Regions from separate parts of the Clostridium budayi genome, predicted to be linked through region 4. Evidence: riboswitches for the same ligand, from Rfam matches in the RefSeq annotation. Region 4 holds a riboswitch; each other region holds the start of a gene.
The links. A riboswitch is a leader RNA that binds a small molecule or an ion and turns the genes downstream of it on or off. The one in region 4 is predicted to bind lysine.
Positions count from the first base shown of each region.

Region 1: it holds a riboswitch for lysine, as region 4 does, so the genes downstream of both, ACZ5TJ_RS00115 (Na+/H+ antiporter NhaC family protein) here and ACZ5TJ_RS06445 (APC family permease) in region 4, are expected to answer to the same signal.
Region 2: it holds a riboswitch for lysine, as region 4 does, so the genes downstream of both, lysA (diaminopimelate decarboxylase) here and ACZ5TJ_RS06445 (APC family permease) in region 4, are expected to answer to the same signal.
Region 3: it holds a riboswitch for lysine, as region 4 does, so the genes downstream of both, ACZ5TJ_RS09270 (amino acid permease) here and ACZ5TJ_RS06445 (APC family permease) in region 4, are expected to answer to the same signal.

Region 1 is NZ_AP042456.1:20,144-28,390, reverse strand. Features, by position in the region: gene ACZ5TJ_RS00135 (ABC transporter ATP-binding protein) at 1-527, shown strand, start outside; gene ACZ5TJ_RS00130 (dicarboxylate/amino acid:cation symporter) at 644-1,804, opposite strand; gene ACZ5TJ_RS00125 (ACT domain-containing protein) at 2,054-2,494, shown strand; gene ACZ5TJ_RS00120 (aminopeptidase P family protein) at 2,517-3,767, shown strand; lysine riboswitch at 3,854-4,029, shown strand; gene ACZ5TJ_RS00115 (Na+/H+ antiporter NhaC family protein) at 4,145-5,866, shown strand; gene ACZ5TJ_RS00110 (Hsp20 family protein) at 5,993-6,547, shown strand; gene ACZ5TJ_RS00105 (aminopeptidase P family protein) at 6,639-8,247, shown strand, end outside.
Region 2 is NZ_AP042456.1:606,967-615,213, reverse strand. Features, by position in the region: gene ftsH (ATP-dependent zinc metalloprotease FtsH) at 1-718, opposite strand, end outside; gene lepB (signal peptidase I) at 745-1,332, opposite strand; gene ACZ5TJ_RS02870 (DUF3006 domain-containing protein) at 1,332-1,553, opposite strand; gene lepB (signal peptidase I) at 1,767-2,273, opposite strand; gene lysA (diaminopimelate decarboxylase) at 2,286-3,581, opposite strand; lysine riboswitch at 3,746-3,909, opposite strand; gene ACZ5TJ_RS02855 (beta/alpha barrel domain-containing protein) at 4,028-4,708, opposite strand; gene ACZ5TJ_RS02850 (DUF1576 domain-containing protein) at 4,878-6,128, shown strand; gene ACZ5TJ_RS02845 (hypothetical protein) at 6,118-6,459, shown strand; gene ACZ5TJ_RS02840 (NAD(+) diphosphatase) at 6,515-7,012, opposite strand; gene sfsA (DNA/RNA nuclease SfsA) at 7,083-7,775, opposite strand.
Region 3 is NZ_AP042456.1:1,943,164-1,951,410, forward strand. Features, by position in the region: gene deoD (purine-nucleoside phosphorylase) at 1-248, opposite strand, end outside; gene ACZ5TJ_RS09270 (amino acid permease) at 366-1,844, opposite strand; lysine riboswitch at 1,949-2,124, opposite strand; gene ACZ5TJ_RS09275 (HD domain-containing phosphohydrolase) at 2,198-3,934, opposite strand; gene trmB (tRNA (guanosine(46)-N7)-methyltransferase TrmB) at 4,057-4,713, opposite strand; gene ACZ5TJ_RS09285 (putative ABC transporter permease) at 4,789-5,568, opposite strand; gene ACZ5TJ_RS09290 (putative ABC transporter permease) at 5,634-6,440, opposite strand; gene ACZ5TJ_RS09295 (DegV family protein) at 6,547-7,398, opposite strand; gene ACZ5TJ_RS09300 (hypothetical protein) at 7,561-8,247, opposite strand, start outside.
Region 4 is NZ_AP042456.1:1,371,292-1,379,538, reverse strand. Features, by position in the region: gene ACZ5TJ_RS06470 (serine hydroxymethyltransferase) at 1-356, opposite strand, end outside; gene ACZ5TJ_RS06465 (threonine/serine exporter family protein) at 562-1,326, shown strand; gene ACZ5TJ_RS06460 (threonine/serine exporter family protein) at 1,330-1,785, shown strand; gene ACZ5TJ_RS06455 (hypothetical protein) at 1,801-2,802, opposite strand; gene ACZ5TJ_RS06450 (ClbS/DfsB family four-helix bundle protein) at 2,909-3,424, opposite strand; gene ACZ5TJ_RS06445 (APC family permease) at 3,648-4,973, opposite strand; lysine riboswitch at 5,053-5,226, opposite strand; gene ACZ5TJ_RS06440 (APC family permease) at 5,462-7,291, shown strand; gene ACZ5TJ_RS06435 (hypothetical protein) at 7,451-7,810, opposite strand; gene ACZ5TJ_RS06430 (serine/threonine-protein kinase) at 7,900-8,247, opposite strand, start outside.

The DNA of each region.
Region 1 (8,247 bases), 1.4 Mb from region 4:
CTGTTGTTATGCAAGAAAATCATTTAGAATTTGATTTTACAGTAAAAGAAATTGTAGCAATGGGGAGACTTTCGTATACGAGTAGATTCTCAGAGATAAGTTCAGAAGATGAAGAGATTATAGATAGATCTTTAAAGAAAGTAGAATTAATTAAACATAAAGATAGTAGCTTTTTTAGTTTATCTGGAGGAGAAAAACAAAGAGTTATGATTGCACTGGCTCTTTGCCAAGATACAGATTTCATAGTTTTAGATGAGCCAACTAATCATTTAGATATAAAGAATCAAATTCAAATAATGAAAATGCTAAAGGATTCAAATATAACTATTTTTACTACTATTCATGATATGAATTTAGCAGTTGCCTTTTGCGATTATATATATGTAATTAAAGATGGAAGAATATTTAATAAGGGTACTATAGATGAAGTCTTCACTAAAGAGATGTTTAAAGAAGTTTTCGAGGTAGATACTCATATATATGTAAATCCATACACTAACAAACTAAATATAAATTATATTTTGTAATTTGATATTGAAAATTATAAATTATAAAAAACGAACCTCATATGTAAGAGATTCGTTTTTTAATTTATATAGTAATTTATACTGAGAAATCAGCATTTAATGTATTAAGGAAAAACTTATTTATTTTTAAATTTAAATTTATCTACTATTAATGCAATTGCATTATCACCTGATATATTACAAGCAGTTCCAAAACTGTCTTGAGCAATATAAAGTGCAATCATTAATGCAAGCTGTGCTTCACTAAATCCTAAATTAGATTGAAGTACTCCAAGGGCTGCCATAACAGCGCCACCAGGAACACCAGGTGCTGCAACCATTGTGATTCCAAGCATTGCGATAAAGCCTGCAAATGTAGTAAATGAAAAAGGCATATTGTTTAGAAGCATTACAGCAATAGAACAACAAGTTAAAGTGATTGTACTACCTGATAGATGAATAGTAGCACATAGTGGAATTACGAATTCACGAACTCCTTTTGATACTCCATTTTTCTCTGCAACATCAAGATTTACTGGAATTGTAGCAGCAGAAGATTGAGTACCTAGAGCGGTTAAGTATCCTGAAACCTGATTTTTTAGAAGTTTAAATATATTTTTTTTATTTAAAGTTCCTGCAACTGTAAATTGTATTAATATTATTCCAAATTGTAGAAGTATTATAATTAAAAATACTTTCCAAAATACTGAGAAAATACTTTTAACTTCTCCAGCATAAGTCATGTTAGCAAATATCCCTAATATATGAATTGGGATAAGAGGAATAATAATATTTTTTATAACCTTTTGAATTATTTCTTGGAATTCAAAACACATATTATATAAAGTTTTACCCTTTATTGATGCAATACCAAGTCCTAATAAGAATGCTAATATTAATGCACTCATTACAGACATAACAGGTGGCATATCAATTTTAAAAATAGGTGGTAATAAGCTGTGTTCTGGATTATTTGCATCAAAAGATAATGAAGCTTTAATGAAGCTTGGGAATATTTTTGATGAAATAAAGAAAGCTAAGAAACCAGAAATAAGTGTTGAGCCATAAGCAAGAAGTGTTGTAAGACCAAGCATCTTACCAGCAGCACTACCAAGGTCTGCTATACCACACACAACAAAACCTAATATAATAAGTGGAATTATAAATCCTAAAAAGTTTCCGAATATAGAATTAAAAGTAGCTAATATACTTACAATTTCCTTTGGCATAAAGGTTCCAATAAGCAATCCTAAGATAATCGCTATTATTAATTTTGGAATAAGTCCTAAATTTTTCATAATTTGTGTTCTCCCTTCGTGCACAAGTGTCTTTTATATGATATTATATATACATAATTAGTTTATCGTCTATTCATTTATTGAAAATAGATGATAATTAGAGGAAATGAGCAGAAAATAAAGAATAACAAGTAATAAGTGTGATTTTGGGGATAATACGAAATGAATTTATAAATTTAAAAGAAAAAATCATTTCTATTAAAAACACATTATATTATTTGTTCAAAAAATTAAAGGGGGAAATTTATTATGTCAGAAGAAAAATTTTATGTTGTAAATGAATCCGTGCTTCCGGATATCTTTTATAAGGTTATGGAGGTAAAAGAACTTATACACACTGGAAGGGTAAAGGATATATCAGAAGGTGTTAAGAAGGTTGGAATAAGTAGAAGTACTTATTATAAATATAAGGATTCAATATATCCTATGGCAGACGGGGTTAATAGCAAAAAGATAACAATAGTGTTATTATTAGCTCATAAGTTTGGGGCACTATCAAGAGTATTAGATTTTATAGCAACAAGAGAGTTAAATATATTAACAATAAATCAAGATATACCTATAAATATGACAGCCAATGTAACTATAACTCTTGACGTATCAAAGATAAAAGGAGATGTAAAAAAGTTTTTATATAAGTTAAGTGAAGTTGAAGATGTTATAAAGGTTAGAGTATTAGCTGTTGAATAAAGTTTTGGAAGGAATGAGAGTTATGAACAAAGAAGTTTTTAAATTAAATAGGGAAAGACTTAGAGAAAAGATAAAAGATGACTCTGTAGTAATATTATTTGCTGGAAATGCACCTAAGAAAACTGCAGATGAACAATATAGATTTACTCCAAATAGAAATTTTTATTATTTAACAGGTATTGATGAAGAAGATCATATTTTAGTCTTATTTAAGAGAAAAGGTGAATTAACTGCCAAAATGTTCATCAAGGAAACTGATGCAGAAAAAGAAAGATGGTATGGAAAGACTATAAGAAAAGAAGAAGTATATGATATAAACGGGATAAAGGATGTAGCTTATTTAGGTGATTTTAAAGCTTTCTTAAATAAACTTCTAAATGAAAGTGAAGAACTTACTGTTTATGTTGATTTAGAAAGAGATGGATTTAATAGTACTCCATCAGTAAGTAATGAATTCTGTAAAGAATTAAAAGATAAGTATCCACATGTAAGTATAAAAAATATATTCCCAGTTATGGCACCTTTAAGACTTGTTAAGAGTCCAGAGGAAGTTTTAGAAATGCAAAAGGCTATTGATATAACAATTGAAGGTGTAGAATCAATAATGAAAAATATAAAGCCAGGCATGAAGGAATATGAATTAGAAGCATATTTTGAGTTTGAATGCAGAAGAAGAGGAGTACGTGATTATGCATTTAATACTATTGCAGCAGCAGGTAAAAATGCAACAATACTTCATTATGTAGATAATAATTCAGAAGCTAAAGACGGAGATTTAATTCTTTTTGACCTTGGTGCACAAGTTAATTATTATAATGGTGACATTTCAAGAACTATACCTGTAAATGGTAAATTTACAGAAAGACAAAAAGAAGTTTATGAAGCAGTTCTTAGAGTTAATGAGAAGGTTATTGAATATTTAAAACCTGGAGTTAAATTCTTAGAAATTAATAAATTATCAAGAGAATGGATTGCTGAGGAATGTATTAAACTTGGTGTTATTAAAAATAAAGAAGAGGTTTTAAAATATTATTGGCATAGTATAGGACATAGTTTAGGTCTTGATACACATGATATAGATAATCCAGGAAGAGATACTGTATTAGAAGCTGGAATGGTATATACTGTAGAACCTGGTATATATATTGAGGAAGAAAGTATTGGTGTAAGAATTGAAGATGATGTTTTAATAACAGCTGATGGAAATGAAGTTCTTACAAGAAATATGATAAAAAGTGTTAAAGAAATAGAAGAGTTTATGCAAAATCATTAAAATAATATAGTAAAATGGGCTAAATTTATTATTGACAAAATTTTGAAGTGAGTATATAATCACATTAATATGATAAGTGAATAATTAGAAGAGATAGAGGCGCGATATTCAAGAGTACTATTACTGAGTTAAGCACAGTGATGTAATAGGAAAGGGAATATCGCCGAAGGATACAATTAATGCTTTAAAGTTGTAATCCTGGGGTTATGGATAACATCCATAAGACTGTCACAGATTAAATTTGTGGTGAGCTATCATTCAAGTAGATTTTACTGTATATAAGTAGAACCTTGGGTGCTATCTCAAGGTTCTTTTTTATTTTTTAAATAGATATGAACCTTTAAATATTCACAGAAAAGTTTAAGGGGGATTTATACATGAGAAAAAGTAGAAATTATTTAATATTAGGTATTACTATTATTCTTACACTTTGTATGTCAACTGTTGCTTTTGCAGCAGAAGTTGATCAGGGAGCGCTTAATGCAGACAAGTTTGGAATTTTAACTATAATTCCACCACTAGTTGCAATTATATTAGCATTTATAACTAAAAATGTTGTTGTTTCGTTATTTATAGGAACTTTAGCTGGATGCTTTATGCTTCAAATAATTGACCATAATGCCTTTAGTTCATTAATTCAGGCGTTTTTAGATTTTATACAAAGAGTTCTAAATTCATTAGCAGACCCTTGGAATGCAGGTATAATACTTCAGGTTTTAGCTATTGGAGGAGTTATTAACTTAGTTTCAAAGATGGGGGGAGCTAGAGCTATTGCAGAGGCATTAGCTAGAAGAGCAAAAACTCCAAGAAGTGCTCAAATGGTAACATGGTTCTTAGGATTACTAGTTTTCTTTGATGATTATGCAAACTCTTTAATAGTCGGACCTATTATGAAACCAGTTGCTGATAAGTTAAGAATTTCTAGAGAAAGATTAGCATTTATAATAGATGCAACAGCAGCACCAATTGCAGGGCTTGCAATAATTTCAACATGGATAGGACTTGAAGTTGGACTTATAAAAGATTCATTTACTCAAATAGGTATGGATGTAGATGCTTTTGGAGTATTTTTAAATACAATACCTTTTAGATTTTATAATATATTAATTCTTGCGTTTGTTGTTATAACAACTCTTATGCTTAGAGAGTTTGGTCCAATGAGAACTGCTGAGATAAGAGCAAGAAAGGGAATAAAAAGTAAAGAAGTAGAGAATAAGGATTCAAAGTTAAGTGAGGAAATGGAAGCTAAAGAAGGGATTAAGCTAAGTGTATGGAATGCAATAATTCCTATAGGAACTCTTATAATATCAGCACTTATAAGCTTTTATTATAGTGGATATTCAGCAATAATGGCAGGAGCGGATTCTGCTCTTATAAGCGTATTAAATAACTCACCTTTCTCATTTGAAGCAATTCAACAAACATTTAGTGCAGCAGATGCTTCAACAGCACTTTTCCAATCAGCAATATTTGCTTCAATAGTTGCAATTTTAATGGCTGTTTTAAAGAAGATATTCACAATTTCAGAAGCCATAGATGTATGGATAGATGGTATGAAAGGCCTTATAATCACAGGAGTAATTCTGCTTCTTGCATGGTCATTAAGTTCTGTTATTAAAGATTTAGGAACAGCTAAATATTTAGTAACGTTATTATCAGATTCAATTCCACTATTCTTACTTCCAAGCATAATATTTATACTTGGAGCAGTAATTTCATTCGCAACAGGAACAGCTTATGGAACTATGGGGATATTAATGCCTCTTGCAATTCCGCTTTCTTATTCAATATCACCGGATATGGGATATATTATAGTAAGCACAAGTGCAGTCTTAACAGGAGCTATATTTGGAGATCATTGTTCTCCGATTTCAGATACAACAATACTTTCTTCAATGGGAGCTGGATGTGACCATATTGACCACGTTAAAACTCAAATGTGGTATGCATTATTTGTTGGAGGATTTACAATTTTATTTGGATATATCCCAGCAGGACTTAATATTCCAATTTACATTATATTGCCTGTAGCAATAATAGCATTAATAATTGCAGTAAGGTTTGTTGGAAAGCCTATAGAGACTGTGGAAGAATCTTAAAAATAAAAACTATGGCTTATTAAAGCTATAGTTTTTTATTTAGAATAAATTATATATAATTTGTACCATTTTTACTTCTTTTATAATACTTTATATAGAGGAAAACTTATATTTGGAGATTTTAATATGAATAGAAATCCTATAAATGGAGGCAATGATTTTACTAACATATTCACGCAAACATTTAATGCTTTTATGAATAATAGTAATATTATTGATAGTGTAGTAAATAATTTATTTAATTCAGGTTTTTCATATAACTTTAATCAAGATTTTAACCAAGGGTTTAATCAGGGATTTAATAATATGAATTTTGCAATGAGCGCAAATATGATAGATAAAGAGGACAAGTACTTAATTGAAGGGAATTTCCCAGGTATTGATAAAGATAATATAAGAATAGATTATAAAGATGGATATATTTATCTAAATATCAGAAATAATAGGGTATATTCTAATGGATATAATATGACTATGACTGTAATGCAATTTGGTAATGAATTTAGTAGAGAGTTTTATGTCCCAGAAGCAGATGCTACAAGACTTAAAGTATCATATAGAAATTATAAATTAAAACTTGAGCTTCCAAAGTATAGAGATGTAATAGTGGGAACTTCTAATAATGATTTGTTAGAAAATGATAGTGTAATTATAGATGTTCTAGATTATAAGGAAGAATAAACTTAAGGTGCTTTTGCATCTTAGGTTTATTTTTTTATTAACTTGATATAGAAATACTCTTATGGGAAAATATAGAAAAGGGGGATTGATTATGAGAGTAATAGAAAGAATAGAAGCTTTAAGAAAAGTAATGAAAGAAAGAAAAATAGATTATGTAATTATTCCAAGTTCTGATGCACATCAAAGTGAGTATGTAAGTGATTATTATAAAGGAAGAGCATATATATCAGGATTTACAGGTTCAGCTGGAACAGTTCTTATTGGACTTAATGAAGGAATACTTTGGACTGATGGTAGGTATTTTATACAAGCTGAAAATGAGCTTAAAGGTTCAGGTATAAAGCTATTTAAGATGAGAATTCCAGGGTGGCCAACATTAGAAGAATGGATTTTTGAAAATATTAAATCAGGTGAAACGATAGCTTTTGATGGAAAAGTAGTTTCATTAGAGCAGTATAAAGAAATTAAAAATATAGCAAAGGAAAAATCAATAAACTTAAAAATAGATGAAGATTTATTAGATTTAATATGGACTGATAGACCTAATCTTCCTAGTGAAAATATTTTTATACATGACATTATATATTGTGGTAAAAGTGCTAAAGAAAAAATAGAAGAAGTAAGAAGCTATATGAGAAAAAAGGAAGTATCAAATTATGTAATCTCATCACTAGATGATATAGCATGGCTTTATAATATAAGGGGAAATGACGTTCACTGCAATCCTGTTGTTATTAGTTATGCAATTATTACCTTAAATAATGCGTACCTTTATATAGACAAAAGAAAGGTAAGTAAAGAAGTATCAGAAGCTTTAAATAATGAAGGAATAGAAATCAAGGATTATAATGAAATAAAACAAGGAATTAATGATTTAAAAGATAGCGTGCTTATAGATCCAGAAAGAGTTAGTGCCTTTATTTATGAGAATATAGATAAAAATCTTAAGGTTGTTCAACATACTAATATAACAACAAATTTAAAAGCAGTTAAAAATAATATTGAAATAGAAAATTTAAAGAGATGCCAAGTAAGAGATGGCGTTGCTATGGTTAAGTTTATTAAATGGCTTAAAGAAAACTTAGGAAAGATAGAGATAAGCGAGATATCAGCATCAGATAAATTAACTGAGTTTAGAAGTCATGGGGAATTATTTAAAGGAATAAGCTTTGATACTATAGCAGGTCATAAGGAACATGGAGCAATGATGCATTACTTTCCAACTAAAGAAAGCGATTATAAATTAGAAAGTAAAGGATTTTTACTTATAGATTCAGGCGGGCAATATTTAGATGGTACAACTGATATAACAAGAACCATTGTACTTGGAGAACTTACAGAAGAGGAAAGAAGAGATTTCACACTAGTTTTAAAAGGGCACATAAGTTTAATGAATACAAAATTCTTAAAAGGAACTAGTGGTTCAAATATTGATATAAAAGCAAGAGAACCATTATGGAAAGAAGGAATTGATTATAAGTGTGGGACAGGTCATGGAGTAGGATTCTTCTTAAATGTTCATGAAGGACCTCAAAGAATAAGTCCAGTTCCAAATAATATTTCTTTAGAGCCAGGTATGATTTTAACTAATGAACCGGGAATTTATAGAGAAGGAAAGCATGGAATAAGAACAGAAAATACAATGCTTGTTGTAGAAGATATATCTTCAAAAGAATTTGGAGAGTTTTATAAATTTGAAG
Region 2 (8,247 bases), 760 kb from region 4:
CACCAGCACCAACAAACATTTCAACGAAACTTGAACCTGCAATTGAGAAGAATGGTACTTTAGCTTCTCCTGCAACTGCCTTGGCAAGTAATGTTTTACCTGTTCCTGGAGGTCCAACTAAAAGTACACCTTTTGGAAGCTTAGCTCCTATTTCTGTATACTTACTTGGATCATTTAAAAAATCAATAACTTCTTCTAATGATTCTTTTGCTTCTTCTTGACCTGCAACATCTTTAAATGTTACTCCAATTTCATCTTCCATATAAACTTTAGCATTATTTTTTCCCATTGACATCATGCCGCCACCCATTTTGCCTGCCATCTTAGAAAATAGGAATCTCCACATAACAAAGAATAATATTATTGGTAATCCATAAATTAATAAGAAATCAAATATAGGTGATTGTTTAGGATTTTGACCTGTTACATCAATGTGTGCTGCGTTAAGTTCTTTAAGTAAATCATCATTTTTAATATTTACAGTATATAAAGTTTTTCCTTTAAGATCACTCTTATCATTTGGAGTGATTATTAAATTATCGCTTGTTATTACAACTTTAGAAATTTGCTCATTTTTAACCATCTCTTGGAACTTGGTATACGTAATTTCTTTATTCATAGAAGTTTCTCTTACGTAGTTAAAAGACGCTATTATAACTAAAGCTATTATAAAATATATAATCCCACTTTTATTTCTTTTTTTATTTTCTTGTTGCATTTACTCCACCTCTCTCTTTTGTATTATTATTCTAGTAAGCCAATTCTATTTAGCGGATATATTCTAATTTGTGCTTTTCCTCTTATATCACTACCATCAATGTACGGATTCTTCCAAAAACGTGCATCATTAGAATTTGCCCTATTGTCTCCTAAGAAGAAATACTTTCCTTCTGGAACTTTATATTCCCCATATGTATCCATTGGATTTTTAACATATGGCTCATCTAATTTCTTTCCATTTACGTATACAACTCCACCATCAATCTTAATTGTATCTCCTGGAAGACCAATTAATCTTTTAATAACTGTTTCATTTAATTCCTTAGAATCAAAAACTACAATATCTCCCCTATGTAGCTTTTCTGGATTGTAAACCCTTGTTACAAAAAGATTGTCACCAACATTTAATGTTGGTTCCATTGAGGAACTAGGAATGTATACTTTAAATATCAAGAACTTGTTAATAAGTACTGCAAGGACAACTGCTATGATTACTGGTAATACCCAATCAAAAAATAAATTGTTTTTCTTAGATAAACTATTCTTTTTATTTCTTTCTGTTCTTTTCTCTGTATAATCTGTAATTTTTATTTCGTTTTTTTCTTCATTCATTATTCCTCCCACATCCCTTTCATAAGCTCATTTATCTCATCAATACGTTTTTGTGTAGCTTCCTTATTAAAGATATATTCTTCCCCAATCTTATAAAGTACATCTCCTTCTTTTAAAGGTTCTTTTACTTTGCTTTTAGGGATTTTTATCATTTTACTACTAGATGTTTCAAGGATATAATGTTCTGATTCTATTCTATCAACTATATATTTTTCCTTCATAAATATATTATCGACCTTTTTAACCTTTCTGAAAATTCCATATTCTTTAATAATTATAACATACTTTTTTGTCAATTTTCTTTCAGTAATATTTAATTTATTAAGGTTTTTGAAAAATTTATTTTCATTTTGTTAATAAGAAAAGCTATTTTCATAAATATCATTCATATATCTATAAGAATGTAATTTATAAAAATAGCTTATATTAATTATCTAATTTATACTACCAAAATTTTTAATAGGTGCAATTCTAATTTGAGTTTTTCCCTCGATGTCTTTTTCATCAATATATGGATTAACCCAATATCTTGAATCAGCTGAATTTGCACGATTATCTCCTAAGAAAAAATACTTTCCTTCTGGAACTTCATAACTTCCAAAAGTTTCTTGCGGATACTTTACATAATCTTCTTCTAACTTTTCTCCATTTACATATAGTGAATCACCATTTATATTAATCTTATCTCCAGGTAATCCTATTACTCTCTTAATCATAGTTTTCTCACATTCCTCATTATAGAAAACTAATATATCCCCTCTTTTAATGTTATCAAAGTTATATACCTTTGTTGCTAAAAATTTATCTCCTACATTTATCGTAGGTTCCATAGAGCCAGTTGGAACTTCAACTCTAAATATTAAGAACTTATTTATAAGCACTGCAACTACAATTGCTGAAGCTATCGGAATAACCCAATTTTTAATAAATCTAACACCCATATTTTCTCCTTATTAACCCACTTCATTTCTTATCATATCTTCATAACTTTCTCTCTTGCATATTACTCTACTCTCACCATCTTTAACCATAACAACTGCTGGTCTTGGAATCTTATTGTAGTTATTTGCCATTGAATATCCATAAGCACCAGTAGACATTACAGCAAGCAAATCTCCGCTTAAAACTGATGGTATTTTTATTCCTTCTAAAAGTATATCTCCAGATTCACAGCACTTTCCTGATATTGTGACCTTTTCTTTTGATTCATATATCATTCTATTTGCAACTATACATTCATACTGAGCATTATATAAAGCAGGCCTTATATTGTCTGTCATTCCTCCATCAACTGAAACATACTTTCTAATAGATGGAATATTTTTTATAGAACCTATAGTATATAGTGTTAATCCAGTATTACCAACTATTGATCTTCCAGGTTCAATTATAAGTGTCGGTCTTTTTAGTCCTATCTCTTTACAGACATTATCTACTTTATTTAAAATAGCTTCGCAATATTCTTTTGTTTCTTTTGGAGAATCATCTTTACTATAATAAATACCAAATCCTCCACCTAAATCTAGTTCTTCAATTAGGTATCCTGTTTTCTCCTCTATTCTTTTCATAAGTTTTATCATTACTTCGGAAGCCTCTTCATAAGGTTCAATATCAAAAATTTGTGAACCTATATGACAGTGAAGACCGCACAAATTAACATTTTTTAATTTTATGGCTCTATTTATTGCATTTATAATATTATCTCCAACTGGTGCAAAACCAAACTTTGAGTCTATTTGTCCAGTTTTTATATACTCGTGAGTATGAGCTTCAATTCCTGGTGTTATTCTTAAATAAATATTTTGAATTCTATCTTGTTCTTTTGCCTTTTGATTTAGCTGCTCTATTTCATAAAGGTTATCAACAACAAAAGTTCCAACACCAAGACGTACCCCCATATCAATCTCTTCTAATGTTTTATTATTTCCATGGAATAGTACCTTATCAAGTGGAAATCCTGCTTTATATGCTGTATAAAGTTCTCCACCTGAAACTACGTCTAAATATAATCCTTCTTCATTTATTAAATTACACATTGCAAGAGTTAAAAATGCTTTTCCTGCATATGCTACTTTATTTCCTCTACTACCACATTTAAATGAGCTATAATATTTTCTACAATTGTTTCTTAAAAATTCTTCATCCATTACATATAAAGGAGTTCCATACTTTTCTACTAACTTTGTAGCTTTTATTCCTCCAATTACTAAAGAATTTTCCTCTGTTTTCATAGTACCAAATAATTTCATAAACGATTCCTCCACTCTATTTTAAGTAAAACAAAACGCCACAGAACAAACTGTGACGGGTAATAGCGTGTGGGGTTATAAGGTCTACTTATCACGTAAAAAATATTCAACAATAAAAAGTATTATAAATACTACTTATATAATTAAATATTAGATATGCAATTCGTCCTTGTAGCTCTCCACGTTATGTGACAGTTATACATATGTTATATGTATACCCAGAGTTATATCTTGCAAATATAACCCTTCGGCCGATTTTCCTTTCTTTTTCCTTCATAGATTGCGTCTCGAGAAAAATACTAATAATTTCGGCACCTCTACCCTAGGGCTGTTTCTTTTACCATAATATTATATTTTTATATTATTGTACCATATTTTTCTATTTTTTCAATAAAATTTTTCATTTAGTTAAAATCTAATACATTTTTCTAAATTTGTATGTATTTTTAAATACCTTTTTCTCTATATACGTCCATAAGGTCTCCCATAATCTCAGCTGATGATGGTGGTGTATAACTTATAACGTTAGCTCCTGCTTCTATTGTTGCTATTATACTCTCTTCTGTTGGTCCACCTGTTGCTATTATAGGAATCAATGGATACTTTTCTCTTATTTTTCTAACTATTCTTGGAGTATTTTTTCCTCCTGAAACATTTAATATAGTAGCACCTGAATTTAATCTATCATCTATATCTGTATCTTCTGATACTATAGTTACTACTATTGGGATATCTACAGTTTTTCTAATTCTTTTAAGAATACTATTTGAAGTTGGTGCATTTACAACTACTCCTATAGCTCCTTTAAACTCTGCATCTAGAGCTAAGTTTACAACTCTTCTTCCTTGAGTTATTCCTCCACCTACTCCACAAAATACTGGAACATCCGCTGCTGTTATTATAGCTTCTGTTATTTTGGGTTGGGGCGTAAATGGATATACCGCCATAATAGCATCTGCATTTGTATTTTTTATCATTGCAACATCAGTTGAAAACATTATAGATTTTATTCTTTTTCCAAAGATTTTTATACCACTACATCTTCTTATTACTGATGGCGCTTCTATTATATGATTTCTCAATGTACCTGATATTTCTGGTACGTATTTTTCATTCTCCTTAATCATTTACTTTCTCCCTCCAAAATATCTAATAACTTTACACTTTATTATAGCCTTAACTTTTATTTCTGAAAATATTTTATATTAAAAAATTTTCAACATTTTATTATAGATAACGTATACATTTATATATTATAATATTTATAACTCTATAAATTGAGGTGAATAGACTGTGATGACAAAACGTAAGCTTTTTTTACCTTACAAAATATTAATTGCTTTATACCTATTTTTTATTGTTACAGCCTTTTTTGTTGATTCACCTAATGAGATTTTAACTGGTTTAAAATCAATTATATTAACTCCAGATATTTTAATAACAGATTATATATCTATTGGGGGAATCGGTGCTACTTTAATAAATGCTGCACTTACTAGCTTAATTAGTATTTTGATATTATACCTTCTAGGTATAAAGCCAAATGGATCAACTATAATGGCCTTATGGCTTATGACTGGTTTCTCTTTCTTTGGAAAAAATATTCTTAATATATGGCCTGTTATGTTTGGTGTTTATTTATTTTCAAAGTATCAAAAAGCTCCACTACTAAATTATGCACTAGTTATGATTCTATCAACAACTCTAGCTCCAACAGTAAGTCAACTTAGATTTACTTCTAATAATATTTTACTAGGATCATTAGGTGGCGGATTAATTGGAGTATTAATAGGTTTTATATTAGCTCCAATTGCAGCTCATTGTATATCCTCTCATGGTGGATATAATCTTTATAATATTGGGTTTGCAAGTGGGCTTTTAGCTACACTACTTATGTCTCTATTTAGATTTGTTGGAATTGATTTTGAAACTCAACTTATATGGAGTACTGGAAATAATAAATTTTTCCTAGTATTTATAATAATAATCTGTCTTTACTTAATAAGTGTTGGAATTTATTTTGGACGAGATATAAAAACAAATTTAACTAAAATAAATAAACAATCTGGTAAGTTAGTTTCTGATTTTTACTTATTATTTGGAAATAGCGCTTATATAAATATGGGGATTATAGGATTATTTTCAACCTTTTACTTAGTTTTAATAGGTGGTGATATAAATGGTCCAACTATCGGTGGATTATTTACTATAATAGGTTTTGGATGCTTTGGTAAACACTTATTAAACATTATTCCTGTAATGCTAGGTGCAACAATCGCTGCTTCAATTAGTGTATTTAATATCACTGATGAAGGAATTCTTTTAGCAATATTATTTAGTACTTGCCTTGCTCCTATCTCAGGTAAATTCGGATGGAAAATAGGGATAATTACTGGAATGCTTCATGTAGCATTAGTATCAAATGTAGGATATCTTCATGGGGGGCTAAATCTTTATAATAATGGACTTGCAGGTGGTTTTGTCGCAATGATTATACTACCAATTATAACTACTTTCAAAAGAGAGGTTCGCACAGATGAAATTTAAAACTGAAAAAAACTTAAAAATAATTAATGAAATAGTATCTTTTTGTTATCATTTTGCATCTAATGATGTTACCGTAAATATAAAAAATGATAATTCTACTTCAGTAATAACAATTAATGCTATCATTAATAAATTACCAAAAGAAGACTTTGATAATTTAGTTCACTCATTAAACATTCCACGTCAACATGAAGTTGAACAATATTACTGGCAACTTAGTGGAGATAATGCCTTTGACTGTGAGTTATCTTTAGTTGGAATGATGACTGATAAATGTGAAGTATCATATGAAAATTCCATTCTTCATATTAAACTTACTAGAAACGAATAAATTTAAATTAATAAAGCCAAAGATAACTTATATAAATTATCTTTGGCTTTATTTTCTATTTACCGTTTCTAATATCTATAATTTTCTTAACTACTTTTTTACCTATTATATCTTCTTCCATTTGTGATAATGCATCTTTTAAATCTACCCAGCCAATACCTTCAACTTCATCTGATTTATTAATTTCTCCGCTTTCATAATTTGCCATGAACGTTAGCATAAATAGATCTTTATCCTTAACAAAGTCTGAACCTAAGTAAGTAACATCTTTAATAGTTATACCAGCTTCTTCAAGTACTTCTCTATGGACAGTATCTTCTGCTCGTTCATTTTGATCTACATATCCTGAAATTAAGACTTTTGAATGCTTATATATATAACTTTGCTTTAATAACAGTATTTTATCCTCTTTAATAACTCCAACAACTATACATGGCTTTGGGGTATCGAAATACAAAGTATCATCTACTTTACAATAGGGTACATATCCTTCATCCCAACAATTAAATAATTCTAATTTTCTTCCACATTTTGGACAATATTCAAACTTCATATTATTCTCTCCCGTATTCTATAGTTAACTATATTATAAAGTATACATAATTCTTTTAGAAGTTAATTTTCTAAAAACTAGTTTTTACTTCTTTCGTTAATGTTATACCATCTCTTTCTACTAAACATTCATAAACAAATATATCAACTCCAGCATCCCTTGCTTCTCGTAATGCATCTCCAAACTTTTTATCTGTTTCATCATTTGGCTTAAAACTCTTCATTCCATCCATTTGAAGTAAAAATAAAACACCAGCTCCTCTTCCACTATTTTTAACTTCTATTAACTCTAAAAGGTGTTTTCTTCCTCTTTCAGTTGGTGCATCAGGAAAGGCAGCATTACCGTCTTCTTCTAAAGTAACCCCTTTTACTTCTAAATAATATTCATCTCCGTTTTCTTTTCCTAATTTAAAATCAAATCTACTATTTCCAAAAGTCTTTTCTTTTAAAATAATAGGATATTCTTTAAGCTTATCTATTTTTTTATTCTTTAACGCTTCAAGAACTACTTTATTTGGTATCTGAGAATCTATACTTATAAGTTTATCACCTTTATACACAGCTACTAAATCATATTTTGTTTTTCTATTCTCATTATCTTCTTTTCTTAGAAGTACAGTTACCCCTTCTTTCAAAAGCTCCTTACATCTTCCTGTGTTTGGAACGTGAACCGTTATGTCTTCTCCATTTAAATTAACAACTGCATTAAATCTATTTGGTCTACTTATAAATTTACTTTCTAATACGTCTTTTCCATACTTCATTTAGCATTTCCTCCATCTTTGTCCACATTATCCACATTTTTTATCCACAGTTTTGTGCATAATGTTAATTTCTTCTGCCAATATATATCGTTTTTATACAATTAATTTTAATCAATAATATTTATTTATACAAATTCCACTATATTGTTACATTTATTATTGCAAAAAGTATATATTGTGTCTAATTATGTTATGTTAATAATTTTACTATATAAAACAACTTATCCACATTTTAGGTGAACTTATCCACATTTTCAACATAAATTCCTTATAAACCCTCTGTTTACCAAGGTTTGAGACCTGTTGATTATTTTGTAAAAATAAGGTTATAATATACTATATTTTACCCATATTTCTTAAGTTATTCACAGTTTTATGGCAAAAAAAATAACCCTTAGAAAATGTAATCTAAAGGCGTAAAATTTATATGAATATGTTTTTGTTGGCTGCAATTTGGCTCAATCTTTAATTT
Region 3 (8,247 bases), 570 kb from region 4:
TGAATTAATTCATATGAATATATTCCTATTGATGGAATCCCCATTCCACTTCCTTGTACTGATATTTTTTTTCCTTTATATGTTCCTGTATATCCATACATTCCTCTAACTGTGTTATATTGAACAGGGTTTTCTAAAAATGTTTCTGCTATATATTTAGCTCTTAGCGGATCCCCTGGCAAAAGCACTGTTTCTGCTATTTCTCCTAATTTTGCGTTATTATGTGGTGTTGGTACTGAATTTGCCATATATTTATTCCTCCTTAAGTCTTTCTCATAATATTATTATAGCATAACAACATGTCCATGTAAACCTTTGCTATGTTATGTCGAATTATAGAAAAAGCCCCCCCTATAGGGAGCCCTTTAATTTTCTTCTAACTCTAATTTTTCTACTTCTTCAAATGCCTGTTCTTTAGAATTTACTACTTCTAAATCTACATCCTCTAATTTAAGTATCTTTGTTTTCTTTTTAAATTTATATCCAAATAATAATATAAGGAATAATGGAATTCCAATATATGCTGATATTATACTCATCCAATCTATTCCATCACTATTTATATAAGCAAACCCTTGACCTACAATTACAACTGCGCATAATACTAATGCTATAATAGGTCCTAATGGGAACATTTTAGATTTATAAGGTAATTTACTTAAATCTTTACCTTGATGAATATAGGCTTTTCTAAATCTATAGTGACAAACTGCTATTCCAAGCCAAGCTATAAATCCTGCAAGTCCAGATGCTGCTACAAGCCATACATAAACACTACTTTCAGCAAATATACCTGTTAAAAAACAAGCTGATGCTATTACTGTAGTTAAAATTATTGCATTAACTGGAACACCTCTTTTATTTGTTTTTCCAAATATCTTTGGTGCCATTCCTTCCTTTGCCATAGAATATAACATTCTGCTTGATGCATACATACCTGAGTTACCAGCTGATAGTACTGATGTTAATATAACAGCATTCATAAGTGATGCAGCGCCTGCAATACCAGCTCTTTCAAATACCATTGTAAATGGACTAGTATTAACGCCTGCAAGTCCTGAAGGAATTATTAACCCAATAACGATTATAGTTCCAATATAGAAAAGCAATATTCTCCAAAATACTGTATGAACTGCTTTTGGAATTGTTTTTTCAGGATTTTCTGATTCACCAGCTGCAATTCCTATAAGTTCTGTTCCTTGGAATGAGAATCCTGCAATTAAAAATATTGCAAATATTGATTTAGCGCCACCAACAAATGGACCACCATTTGCATAAATATTTTTAAAGCCAATAGCAGCATCTCCACCCATAATTCCTAAAATTATAAGGACACCAACAATCATAAATATAATTACCGTAACAACTTTAATTCCTGCAAACCAAAATTCTGATTCTCCATATGCTTTTGCAGATAAAAGATTTAATCCAACTATTATAACTAAAAATATTACGCTCCATACAAAAGCTGGAACATTTGGAAACCAAAATTTCATAATTAAAGAACCTGCAACCATTTCTGTAGCAATTGTTATTGCCCAGTTATACCAATAGTTCCATCCTAATGCAAATCCTAAAGCTGGATCAATAAATTTTGTTGCATATACTCCAAATGATCCTGATATAGGCATAAATGTTGCCATTTCTCCAAGACTTGTTATTAAAAAATAAACCATTATACCTATTATTCCATAAGCTACTATTGAACCTCCAATACCAGCTTGATGAATACTATCTCCCATTGCAAGGAAAATACCAGTACCAATGGATCCACCCATTGCAATCATATTAAGATGCCTTGCCTTAAGCCCCCTTGAAAGCTCGTTATTTTCTTCTTTTGCCATAACTTTTTCCTCCTTAGTTTAAGAAAAAATAAAACCCTGAGGAAATTATCACTCAGGGAAATATTAAAATGTACTTAAACTAAGGTACATAAAAATTACTTACTTCGAATGATAGCCCTCCACAAAAAAGCTTTGTGACAATCTTACACATATTATATGTAAAACCAGCAATATAACCTTAAAGCATTAGTTATACACTTCGGCAAATTTTCCTTTCATATTAAATCATTGTGCTTACCTCATTAATATTACTCTTAAAATTTGCACCTCTACCTCAAATGTTTTATTTTCTTTTTATTTATTATCTTACGATTTTAAAATATATGCAATACATTTACATATTTATTATTATTTTATTTACATTTTAAGTTCTTTAAAACCCTTAAAAAGACTTTAACAAGACTTGGATCAAACTTCTTTCCAGCCTCTTTTTTAATTGCTTCTATTGCTTCCTCTTCACTAAGTTTCTTACCCTTGCCATTAATCATATAATCATATGCATTTAATAAGTAAACTACTCTTGCACAAAATGGTATATTATTTCCTGCTAGTCCTAATGGATATCCTTTTCCATCCCATCTTTCATGATGTGTTAATACTGCACTTGCAATATGACTTAAATCTTTATCAGATTGCAATATTCTATATCCTTTTTCCGTATGAAGCTTTATAAGTTCAATTTCTTCTTTTGTTAAGTTATTTCCTTTTTCAAGTATATCATATGGTATACCAACTTTTCCTATGTCATGAAGTTTAACTACACGCCTTAAATTATCCATCTCATTTTTGCTAAGATTCATCTCTTCACCAATTTTATTAGCAAGTTTCATCATTCTTTTTATTCTTTTTTTAGTTTCAGAAGTATTATAAATGTTCCGTCTAATAGAATTTATTGTAGCTTTTCTTAAGGTTGCATCATTTAGTAGCTTATTTTTATATACTTCTTTTTCAGCTTCAACTATTAACTCATCAATGCTCTTTCCTTTTCCACTAGAAACTCCAAGAGAAATACTAAGAGGTACTGGTTTATAGTTTGCAAGTAAACATTCATAAGATATATTCTCTGAAATTTCAACAGCGTTATCTTTATCTATACCTTTAAGAATAATAACTATTTCATCTCCACCCCATCTAACTACTTCACCTTTATCTTTTACTACTTTCTTTATTACTTTAGCAATTTCTACTATAAATCTATCACCTTCTAAATGACCTAATGAATCATTAACGATTTTTAGTCCATTAATATCCCCCATTATTATACTAATTATATCTTCTTTATTTTTATTATATTCTTTACTTATCTTATCAAAATATGTTCTATTATATAAACCTGTAAGTTTATCTCTATAACTTAAATAGGTCAATTTATCTTCAAGCTTTTTTCTCTCAGTAATATCTCTTGAAGTACCAACTACTCCTATTATCTCATTTTGTTCCCCAAATATTGGAGCTTTTATATCTTCTAAAAATACTTTACCATTTTTATATTTATGGATACTTTCAACCTTGATACACTTACCTGTTTCCATTACCTCTTTATCTTTAGAGACAAAACTTTCTGCTTCATCTTTTGAAAGTGCTAATACTTCATTGCCCTTTCCAATTATCTCCTCTCTTTTTACATCAAATAATTTTTCAAAAGCTAAGTTACATCCTAAATAATTGCTATTTACATCCTTAAAGAAAATTGCCTCTGGTATAGCATCAATTATTGAATTTAGCATATTTTTTTGTTTAATTATTTCTTTCTTTGCTCCTACCCTCCATGTAACATCAATTAATGTTACTATTTCTGATATTTCACTTCCATAATCATTAACATTTACAACATGCACTTCTACTATCTTATCATAAACACTATATTCCTTAATAATTTTACTTCCTAAATTTATATTTCTATTAAATTTAATATTTTCATTTAAATATATTTTATCTAATAAATGTTCTATATGTTTTTTTAATATATCTTCCTTACTAAGATGCAACATTTCGCAAAATTTTGTATTTACCATTTCTACTTCGCTATATTTATTTGCTATAAGAATTGCAAAAGGTATATTTTCTAAAAGTATATCAATTAAATTCAAAAATACCACTCCATTTATAAAAATCTTAATGCCCAGACTTACTATTAATATGTAACATTTAGAATAATTTTATTTACTATAAAATTAAAGAGACTATAAAAAGCCTCTTTTAAAATAAAAATCTATCTTCTAGCTATTAAAAACTTTGTTTTAATACCTTGTTTTGTAAACATATCTTCGTGCTCTGTTGTTACATTATACTTAAAATCACTTGAATGAAGATCGTATGTTATATACTCTATATTGAATCCACTTTCTTTAAAATACTCAATTGATTCTTCAAAAAGTTCATCATCATCTGTTTTAAACCATATTTCACCGTTATCATTTAAGAATTTCTTATAGTTTTCTAATTGTCTTGTATGAGTAAGTCTTCTCTTCTTATGTCTTTCTTTTGGCCATGGATTACAGAAATTTATATATATTCTATCTATAACATCTTCTTCACTTAGCATCTCATCTATTATTGCTATTTCTTGTGCCATAAGTTTTACATTATCTATAACTTCATTCTTATCTTCAAAAGCTTTTTCTATATTTCTTTTAGCTAAAACTAAAACTTCATCTTTTATATCTATTGCTATATAATTTATGTCTTTGTTTTCTGATGCATGTACTGCCATGAATGTACCTTTTCCACATCCAAGCTCTAAATAAATAGGATTATTTTTTCTTGCAAAAGTTTCTCTCCATTTTCCTTTATAATCACTAGGCTTAATTACAAAAAAATCACAACCTTCTAATTCTGGTCTAGCCCAAGGCTTTTTTCTCATTCTCATATGTTACGTTCACTCCATCTTTATAAGTTTCATTCCTATTATACATATTTTGAATATTATTAACAACAGAAATGATTACTTTCCATTTATAAGTGACTTTAGATCTTTCAAGTGATTGTGATGTTTAGTATGTTTTGCATGTGGGAAAGCTTTTAATATTCTATTGCTTTCTTTTCCTTCTTTCTTAAGATTATTAAGTTTTAATAATAACTTTTCTAATCTATCATTATTTTGTCCTTTTCTCTTTTCAAGCTCTTGCTTTAATTTTCTTACGCCAGTTTCACCAAAGGACTCAACCTTTATATTTAACTCTTTAAGTTCATCTTTTATATTACTTAAACTTTCTAAATGTTCTCTTAAATGTATTAGATGCGCCACTGTAAATATTGTATCTACTATAAATATTGTTGTTATTATAGCTGATAGTGGATATAAAATTTTATGTGGAATAGAAACTACTGTATTTTTACATAAAGGTTCTAACACATAAACTATAACTACTGCAAGTATACCAAACATTGTAGAATTTAAAAGGCACACTCTTCCATTTATATTAAACTTATGTTCCGAATAATCCCACCACTTCATATTAAATAATTTTTCAAGTACATACGAAGTAATATATTCTAATATTGATGCAAGTATCATTCCTCCAAAAAATACTTCTACTATATTTCCTTTCATACCACTTAGACATTCAGTAACAATTATGCCTCCAAATCCATATATGGGACAAACAGGACCATATAAAAATCCTCTATATGTAAATTTTTTATCTATAATATAACAGTATATCGTTTCGCTAACCCATCCTAAAAAGCTGTAAATAGTAAAATATATTATTAATTCTCTCAAAAAAATCACCTCCAAATATATAATTATTATATACCTAGATTGGTGATTTTTTTATAAGAATTTTGTTAATTTTGTTTTCTACTTAAATAATCAGCTATACTTTCTTTAAATTTCTTAAACTGTTCTCCTCCATACATTTTAGATTTCATGTCCGGAAATGCTCTCATAATTCTATTTTGAACAGTTGATACACCTTTCTTTCTTTTAAACATACTAAATGTATCTTCAAATTTAGCTTTAAAACCTTTTAAGTCTCCAGTACTTTTTAATTTATTAAAAACTTTGTTAAATTCTATATCATTAAATTTATCCATAGACATATTGAAATTTTTAAGTTCAATATTGATTTGAGATATCTTTTTTAGCATATCATTCATATCTACTAATGAAATAACGGTTAATATAGAATCTAATATAAATATAGCTACTATTATAGTAGAAGCAATTAATATTTGATTATAAGTTAATAAAGATACTTTTGATACTACAAAAGGATTTAATATGTCTATTAAAAATAATGATAAAAATCCAAATATAACGGAATTCAAAACACAAATTCTGCCTTTATAGTTTAATTTATAATTTGAATAATCCCACCACTTCAAATCAAATGCCTTTTCTAAAATTACAGCAGTTACATATTCAAGCGTTGTAGTTAAAATAACAGCCATTATGAATAATAATATACTATTATCTTTAAATCTATCTAATAACCCTATTACAAAAAGGGCTCCAAATCCATAAACTGGACATACTGGACCATTTAAAAAACCTCTATTAACCCATACCTTATCTATCGCAGCACAGTATATACATTCACATATCCAACCTAGTACGCTATAGATAGTAAAATATAAAATTAAAACTGTCATACTCACTCTCCCTTTAAACTATATTTATAAGATAATCATAGATTAATAATACACGTTTCTTCTAGTAATTTCAAACAAAAGAAAAAGGAGTAACTTAGTTACTCCTTTAATTTTCTTCTTCATATATACACATTCCTAATGCTCCTGGCCCAGTATGTATGCCCATTGCAGCCCCTATCTCCTCTAGGGAAATTTCTGTTATATTATTATAATTCTTAACATTTTTTAAGAATTCTAAAGCCTCTTTATCACAATCAGCACTTAAAATCCACACTCTACATTTTCCTTTTTCTAAATATTCTTCTAATATATCCCTCATTTTACTTAATGCTTTTTTTCTTCCTCTAGTCTTAGCATAAGTATATAAAACACCATCATCATTTGAAGAAACTATTGGTTTTAAGTGTAACATTTCGCCTATAGTTCCAGACACTCTTCCAATTCTTCCTCCTTTTTTTAAGAACTCTAATGTTTCAAAAGTTATAAAGCCATGAGTTCTTTCTCTTATATCTTCAAGAGAATTTAAAATTTCATCTAAATCCTTTTTTTCTTCTATCATTTTTGAAACTTCAAGAACAATGGCACCTTGTGGGAATCCTAAAGTCCTTGTATCAAAAAAATGAATATTTAAATCCTTTTTATAATCCTCACATAATAATCTTAAACTATTATATGTTCCTGATAATTTACTAGAAACAGTTACTACTATTGCATCTGTATATCCTTCTTCTATAACTTTTTCTATAACATCTTTAGTATATTTTAAATCTGGAAGTGATGTTGTAGGAATTTCCTCCCTTATCGTTTTATACAATTCTTTAGGAGTTAATGTTACCTTGTCCAAAAATTCCTTATCTTTATATATAATTCTAAGTGGTAACATTTTAATGTTATGTTCCTTTATTGTTGATAAATTTAAATCACAGCTACTATCAGTTATTAACGCAATTTTTCTCAATTCCCATTCCTCCTCTGTTGTTATTAACAATATTATCACATTGTTCATTTTTTAGCAACATTTTCTGCATAATTTTATTCTTTTTTGTTTAATTTTGTATTATTTTTCTTATAAAAATAGAGTTTGACTTAAGTTTTCTTAAATCAAACTCTGTTTTTATTTCTATTTTATAAATTTTTTTAAGCATTTTTTAAGTGAATCTGATATAGGAAAACTTCCATCTGACTCTAATATATTAGAATTATATATGTATACTCCATTATTAGAAACTATACTTAATTTATTATTATAACTATAGCCTCCATCTATAATTACATTTCCTGTTGAGTATATAAATACATTGCCTAAAAAATCAATGCTCCCACTTATTTTTAAATCCCCATTGCTCAATATTACATAATTATCATCATCTAGTTTTATTATAGCTCCTGGTGAATTTCTAAGCATATTCTTATTTATTTCATCTAACCTTCTAACCTTACTCATTTTGTAATCGAATAAAATTACATTACCTTTATAACTATAATTTCTAAGCATAACAAATTCATATTCTAAATTATTTAAATTTAAATTATTTTTTCCAAATGCTAAATTTAATCCTGTGCTTCTTTTTCCACCTTTATTTTCATTTCTAATATTATAAGTATTAACTTGATAGTCTCTATAGTACCAATCTCTATTATTAATTAATACATCTTCAAATTGTTTATCTGCCGTAATATAGTTTGATTTTAAAACTCCATCTATATTAAAGCTTGAATTGCTTAAATCAACATATGAACTTCTAATTTTTAATTTATTACTGTTTAATATAGTAATACCACTACAAGATTTTAAAAACAAGTCTAT
Region 4 (8,247 bases):
AAATCCATTCCAAGAACAGTATCTCCTGGTTCTAATATTGTAAAATATACTGCCATATTAGCTTGAGACCCTGAGTGTGGTTGAACATTTGCATGTTCAGCACCAAATAATCTCTTTGCTCTTTCTCTTGCTATATCTTCTATTTCATCTACTACATAGCAACCGCCATAATATCTCTTTCCTGGATATCCTTCTGCATATTTATTTGTTAAATATGATCCCATAGCTTCCATTACAGCTTCACTTGCAAAATTCTCTGATGCAATAAGTTCAATTCCATTTTCTTGTCTTTCAAGTTCTTTCTCTATAAGAGAATATACTTCGTTGTCATTTTTTGATATTTGATCAAAATTCATTTTATCACCCCAAAATTTATTTATTATTTAAGATTATAATTATTTATACATATTTTTTCAATCTTTTTAAAATAATTTTCCTATTATTCTTATTATATTCATATTGTTTTCTACATTTAAAAAATATAAATCTCATATCTTTATTATATAGCAATTTTTTTATGATATAATACAATTACAATTTAATATGAGGGGTTGATGGCTTTTGGACATAAATAAATTACTACATTTATCTACTTATGCTGGTAAAATAATGCTCCAAAGTGGTGCAGAAATATATAGGGTAGAAGAAACTATTTGCAAAATATGCGAATCTTATGATATAGATGAAGCAAGTAGCTTTGTAACACCGACGGGCATTATGGTTTCTATTTGCTATAACAATCAAACTTACTCCTTTATAAAAAGGGTTACCGTAGGAGGAGTAGACTTACATAAGATTGAGCGAATAAATGACTTATCTAGGAGAATAGCCGCTATTAAACCATCTTTCGATTTAATAGAAGATGAACTTAGAGAAATAAATAATACACCAAGATATTCTTATTCATTTACGTTATTTGCGTCAGCGCTTGCAGCTGGCTGTTTTTGTTACCTTTTTGGAGGTAATATTTATGATTCTATTGCTGCTTTTTTAATTGGAATATTAATAAAAATTTTAGCAATTGAGTTCGAGAAAATGTCATTAAACGAATTTTTTATTAACACAATTTGTGCAGGAGCTGCGGCCACATCTGCAATTTTGTGTTTGAATTTAGGTTTTGTGACTAATATAGATAACACTATAATAGGTTCTATTATGCTTTTAGTACCTGGTCTTGCTATTACAAATGCTATTAGAGATATGATAGCTGGAGATTATTTAGCTGGAATTATAAAAACTAGCGAAGCATTTTTAGTTGCAATTGCTATTGCAGTTGGTACTGGTGGCGTTATTAGCTTCTGGCTTAACGTTTTAGGAGGTGTTTAAATGATAATTTTAGAAACTCTCCTTTCATTTATAGCAACATTTGGATTTGGTGTAATTTTTAATATACATGGAAAAAATCTTTTATTTGCTTCAATCGGTGGTGCTATCAGTTGGTTTGTATATGCACTTTCATTGAAATTTGCTCTATCTGTACCAGCATCTATGTTTATTGCCGCTGTTGCTTTTAGTATATATTCTGAAATACTTGCAAGAAAATTAAAAACACCAGTTACAACACTTGTTATAACTGCTTTAATCCCTCTTGTGCCTGGTTCTGGAATGTACTATACGATGTATCAAGTAGTAACTGGTGATGTTGATAAAGCACTAGAACTTGGTTTAAACACTCTAGCAAGTGCAGGCTCTTTAGCACTTGGAGTAATTTTTGTTTCAACAATAACTAGAAGATATTATAGCGTAAAACTTAAACTTAAAAATAAGAAAAAGCTTGAAAATTAATCAAGCTTTTTTTATTTATTTTAAAATATTATTTAGTCCATTTAACTTTTTATTTAATTCTTCTATATCAACAACTTCTTCAAACTCACTTGAAGGGAATTTAATATCTTTTTTAGTCTCAATATATTTATTTAAAGCACTACTACCTCTTGAAAACTCGCATAATTCAACACTTAAAAGACATTCCATAAAGTATAAATCCCTAAAATCACTGTATTCTTTTAATACATCTTTAATAACAGTACTTTCTTCACTATAAAGTCCCCTTTGATGAAGCGCTTTAATCTTATTTAGTAATAATCTTTTATATATATTTTCATCACTATTTTCGTCTCTCTTAGTTAGAGCTTTATCATAGCTCTTAATAGCTTCTTTATAATTTCCTATCTTTCCATATTCATTTCCTAATTTAAAATAGTAATTAAGATTTTTAAAACTATCACCTAAATTAATTAAGGTGTCTATCTTCTCTTTAGTACTTTCTAAAATAGCAAATGAGTACTTATCATTTTCATAGCTATATATTTCTATATCAGTAAATCCTATAGACTTTCCACCATAATTTTTATAAATACTTTCATATATACCATCACAAATATTTTCATTAAACCTTATATTAGAATCTTTTTTAAATAATCTTAATGAGTTATAAGACATTCTTCTTTTTCCTTCTATAATTGAAATTTTTCTAATATAAAGCCCCTTAAAATCATCAGCTTCATTTAAAATTTTAATAATATTTTCTTTTCCATCATCTGATAAAATCTCTTCATTATTTAAAATTAATATCCATTTAGAATTAGACTTATCAATTAATATATTTTTATAATTACAGTTTTCCTTATAATCATATATATTCGTATTATTAAAACTTCTTACTGCTTCTAAATTATCTTTCAATCCAATATTTAAAACATTTATTTCATCTGCTATATCTTTAATACTATCTAACAATTCTAGTATATTATCGCTATCATTTTTAGCCATTATACAAACGCTTAATAAAGTCTTTTTCATTATATATTCCTCCTATATTTTTCTTCTAAAATATATATGAAAAAAACTTATGTAATATTACAAAATATTTTAAACAAGATGCTCTCAGCTTCAAATCAATCTGTATTTATCTATATCTTACTTTTTTCCATTTTCTAACCTTTGTTCTAAATGATTTAAATGGTGCAACAGTATTAACATGAATCCATCTCCATATTGGCCAATTTGATGGAGTTGATGATGACCATTTCCTTCCTCCTCTATGAAATAGTTCTTCATCTGTATAATTGTTTATTAATTTTATAATTTCTTCTTCCTTCTTTATAAATTCAGCACATAATTCTTTAAGCGTAAATTTGCTATATTCTTCGTAAAAACTATTATATAAACCACCAAGATTATTCCATTTATACTCTGGAGTTGGAGTTATGACAATCTTCCCTTCCTGTTCTTCTCTTTCCCAGCTAAGTAATAAATTCATCCATCCTAATTGATATGCAATCATTTGATTTGGAGTTCTATCCACTTCATCTAGTAATATATCTTTATCCTTTTCATCAATATCATCAAATTCTTGTATAAATAATTTAGCACGATTTGAAATTTCTAAAATTAATTCCTGTTTATTCTGATATCCTATCATTTTTTCACCACTTTCTAATTCTCATTCATCAATATAACTAAATCTTAACTGCAATTATTCTTTATATTATTATTGTACATAATATATGGATTATAATTCCAGCAAAAATATAAATATAACATCATTTAATGATGCATGAATTAAATTAGCTATTTTTTATTTAAATTGGGTTATATGAATAAAAATAAAGAGTGCCAATCATTTTGACACTCTAAAATATCTTTTAAACTTCTTCTATTTTATTTTTATGATGGTTATATATATAGAATGGAATTCCTATTAACATAAGTATGAATCCCCACATTACTGTTTCAGCTCCAGAACCATATATAGTCCATATTGAATAAATAAATGCTAATAGTGGAACTATAGCTCTTTTTATAAATATTTTAAACGTAAATTCTTTTTCACCCTTAAACATTAACATTATTTCAGCAGCTGATGTTAAAAGGTATATTGGTAAGAATGATAAAGTAGCTAATATGGTAATAAAAGTAAATGCCGAAACCATGCTCTTTTGGAAGTTCATGATTAAAAGAATATTTACTAAAACTGATCCCATTATTAAAGCATTTGCTGGAGTTTCATATTTTGGATGAAGTTTTCCAAAGAATTTAGGGAATACCCCATCTTCTCCGGCTGCAAAAGCCACACGAGCAGTTGATAAAAGCCATCCGATTGTTGTTCCAAGTATACATACAACTACAGCTATAGTTATTGGCTTACCAATTGCTGTTCCTAAGAACTTTGTTAATATATCAGTAAGTGGTGCTTGACTATTTGCAAGTTCTGCATTTGACATTGCTCCCATACTAGCAACACTTATTAAGATATATACTATAGCAGCAATTATCATTCCATATATTGTACTCTTCTTTACATTCTTTTCTGGATTTTTTATTTCTCCAGCAGTAACTGTTGCACTTTCAAGACCAACAAAAGCCCAAAGTGTTGATGTAGCTGCAAGTGAAACTGTTCCTAATCCTTTTCCTTCTGGTATTAAAGGTAATATGTTTGCTGAATCAAAATTAATAAATGCTACTATAATAAATATTGCAAAAAATGCAATTTTAAATACTGTAGCTATAGTTTGAAGCTTTCCTGCTTTTTTTACACCTATTATATTTATAATTGTAAATATCCATAATATTGCACTAGTATATATTATTGAAGCTAATGGATCTCTTAAAAATGGAATAACAGCTGCACTATAACTTGAAAGTGCTACTATTATAGCTGCATTTCCAATCCAAGAACCATTCCAATAAAGCCATGCACTTAAAAATCCCGTAAATTCACCAAATGCTATCTTTGTATATTGATATGCTCCTCCAGTTGTAGGATATTTTGAACCAAGGTTTGCAAAAGACATTGCAATAAGTATTGATCCTGCTGTTGTTAATACCCAAGCTATAATCGTTGCAAGTGGTCCTGATAATTGTGCTAATGTTGCAGGAAGCATAAATACTCCTGAACCTATCATGTTACCACATACAAGCATAGTGGCCATAAACAAGCTAATTTCTTTTTTTAAGTTTCTTTCTTCCATGTTCCCCTCCTAAGTAAATTCGGGCAAAAAAATAAGCCCTAAAGCTATAAACTTTGAGCTTGCATAAATTTATTACAAACACAAAGATAGCTCACCACATAAGTATTGTGGCAGTTTTGCATATGTTATATACAAACCCAACATATACTCTTAAAGCATTAAGTATATATTTCGGCAATAATACCTTTTTTATTAAATCATCGTGCTTACCTCATTAATAATACTCTTTATTATTGCGACCTCTATCTTATATCAATTAATAATATTTTAATTTTTTATTAACTCAGTCAATTGTATAAAAAATATTTATACTTGTCAATTATTTTTTAAATTTGTCTTATTATGTAAGATTCTGCCTATTAACTTCTTTATTCAAAAAAACTTTATATTCTTTTAAACTTAGTGTATTAAGTGTTAATAACAAGTTCACTAGTTCAGCTTATAATTTAAAAATCGTTTCAAAAAAAATCATTATAGAGGTGGAATTTATGAAAATTTCTCATTTATTAATTGGGAAACCATTAATGACAAAAGAACTTAAAAATCAAAAATATAATGCATTGTGGGGACTTCCTATATTATCAAGCGATGCTATATCTTCTGTTGCTTATGCAGGAGCTGCAATACTTGGTGTTTTAATACCCTACGCAGGACTTGCATCATATAAGTACATGTTATTAGTTACAATAGCTATATTGCTTTTAATGTTCTTTTTAATATGTTCTTATAAACAAGTTATAGATTGCTATCCAACTGGAGGTGGTGCTTATATAGTTGCCAAAGATAACTTTGGAACAAAAGCTAGCTTACTTGCAGCATCAGCTTTAATAGTAGATTATATACTAACTGTTGCAGTTAGTAGTACTGCAAGTTGTGATGCTATAACATCAGCATTTCCAGTTCTTTCTAAATATAAGATTATTATTACAATATTACTTATATTATTTTTAACTATTGGAAACTTACGTGGAATTAGAGAGTCTTCAAAGCTATTTGGTATTCCTACTTATCTTTTCGCATTTTCTATTATCTTTATGATAGTAGTTGGTATTATAAAAGTTAAAGTTTTAGGATATACTCCAAAGCCAATATATGAACTACCAAGTTTCTCTAAATCCATAACCGCTTTACTATTTTTAAAAGCTTTTGCTTCAGGTTGTACAGCATTAACTGGAATTGAAGCTGTTAGTAATGCAGTTCCAGCTTTTAAAGAACCATCACAAAAGAATGCCAAACATGTTTTATATTTCTTAGGATTATTAGTATTTTTAATACTTGGCGGACTATCATATTTATCAACGCTTTATTATACAATTCCTAATGAATCTCAAACTTTAATATCTCAAATGGCAACTGAAATTTTTGGAAATAATATTTTTTATTATATAATTCAGTTTACAACAGCAATAATATTGCTTATGGCTGCAAATACTGCATTTTCTGGACTTCCTCTTCTTTGGTCAATAATATCAAAGGATGGATTTGCACCAAGACAATTAGGTAATGTAGGAAGGAGACTTAGTTACTCAAATGGTATTATTTTATTATCAACAATTTCAATATTGTTAGTTATTATATTTAAAGGAGATTTAGAGCTATTATTACCACTTTACGCTATAGGTGTATTTATATCTTTTACAGTTTCTCAAAGTGGTATGTTAGTTAAATGGCATAGATTAAGACCAAAAGGATGGAGGCATAAAGCATTTGTAAATGGTGTTGGACTTGTAGTAAGTGCATTTACTTTAATAGTAATTACAGTTTCAAAATTTACTCATGGTGCTTGGATTATATGTATTATAATTCCTATACTAGTCTTTAGTATGCTTAGAGTTAAAAAATATTACGACTATGCATATAACCAATTAAAAATTAATTCTTGTGAAAATATAACTGAATATGCAAAAGTTCCTCATAAAAATCATACAGTGTTACTTATAGATTCTCTTAATAAGAGTTTTGTAAAGTGTTATAACTACGCTAAAACTCTTCAAAGCGATATAACTATAGTTCACGTATCAACTGATCCTAATAATGACATTAAGCTTTCAAAAAGTTTAAAAGACTTTGGAATTTATGAGGAAATAACATTCTTGCCAGCTCCTTATAGAGAAATTCGTACAACATTTTGTAAGTTTCTTCAAAAGATGAGTAGTGAAACTTGGAAGGATGATAAAATAACAGTTGTTTTCCCACAACTTATTTCTAGTCATATTCATGATAATTTTCTTCATAATCAACTTACTTTAATTATGAGGACTTCACTACTTACAAAAAAGCACATTGCAATTGTAACTATACCTTATATCATTAAATAATAAAAAAGGTCAATTTTTACTAAACGTAAAAGTTGACCTTTTTATAATATAATTTTACTTAATATTTCCCTTAAACTTTATCTATGTAATACTTACTTATATAAATATCCCTTATACAATTTAACATTATAAAAGTTATGCTTAAGTAAAATTTATTAACTAAACTTCTTTTGCCTTTAATATCTTTTTAACATTTGAATATCCAACAAAACTTAAAACTATCATTGGTATAACAAAAGGTATATACATTAAGAATAAAACTCCTGCAACTGAATATAATATTCCACCTGTCAGTGCAAATCCAGCTTTATTATTTAAAGCTCCTATTAAATTAAATATAGCTGCAAGTACTACGCAAATCATATGTGGTGTAACAAGTGCTGTTGCTATAGCTCCTCCAACTGCCTCTGCGTCAGATGAAGCGCTAGACATAGCTCCGCCAAAATTAACTATTAAAAATATTGAATATAATACCCCAAGTATAGCTGATATAATTAATACTTTACTTCTTTTCTTCATATTAAATTCCTCCTAAAAACAATTCATATTTGCTATGGTTTTATTATAGGTTTTATTTAATAGAAATTGGTATGCTTAGAGCATACAAATTAAATTCTTGACATATCATTTAATACTCCAAAAATTATAAATATTAAAATACTATATAATATATATCCAAGTAAATTTATTATTCTATTATTACTTTTTATAAATGGTAACTTTTCTTTTACACCTAAAAAATTAGAGTATAAAAAAATAAGTAATAAAATTAAAGTTACCATAGATGCATTCTCTAATATTTCATTTTTAACACCCTCTGTTTCTCTTTCTATAAAAAATGTTAATATTAAAAATACGTATGTTAAAGTAGCTAAAGCAGCCTTCCATTTCTTCCCCGTTCTAAAGCCTGGAATAACTTTATAAAAGTTTTTAATCCTTATTTTTTCTTTCTCTTT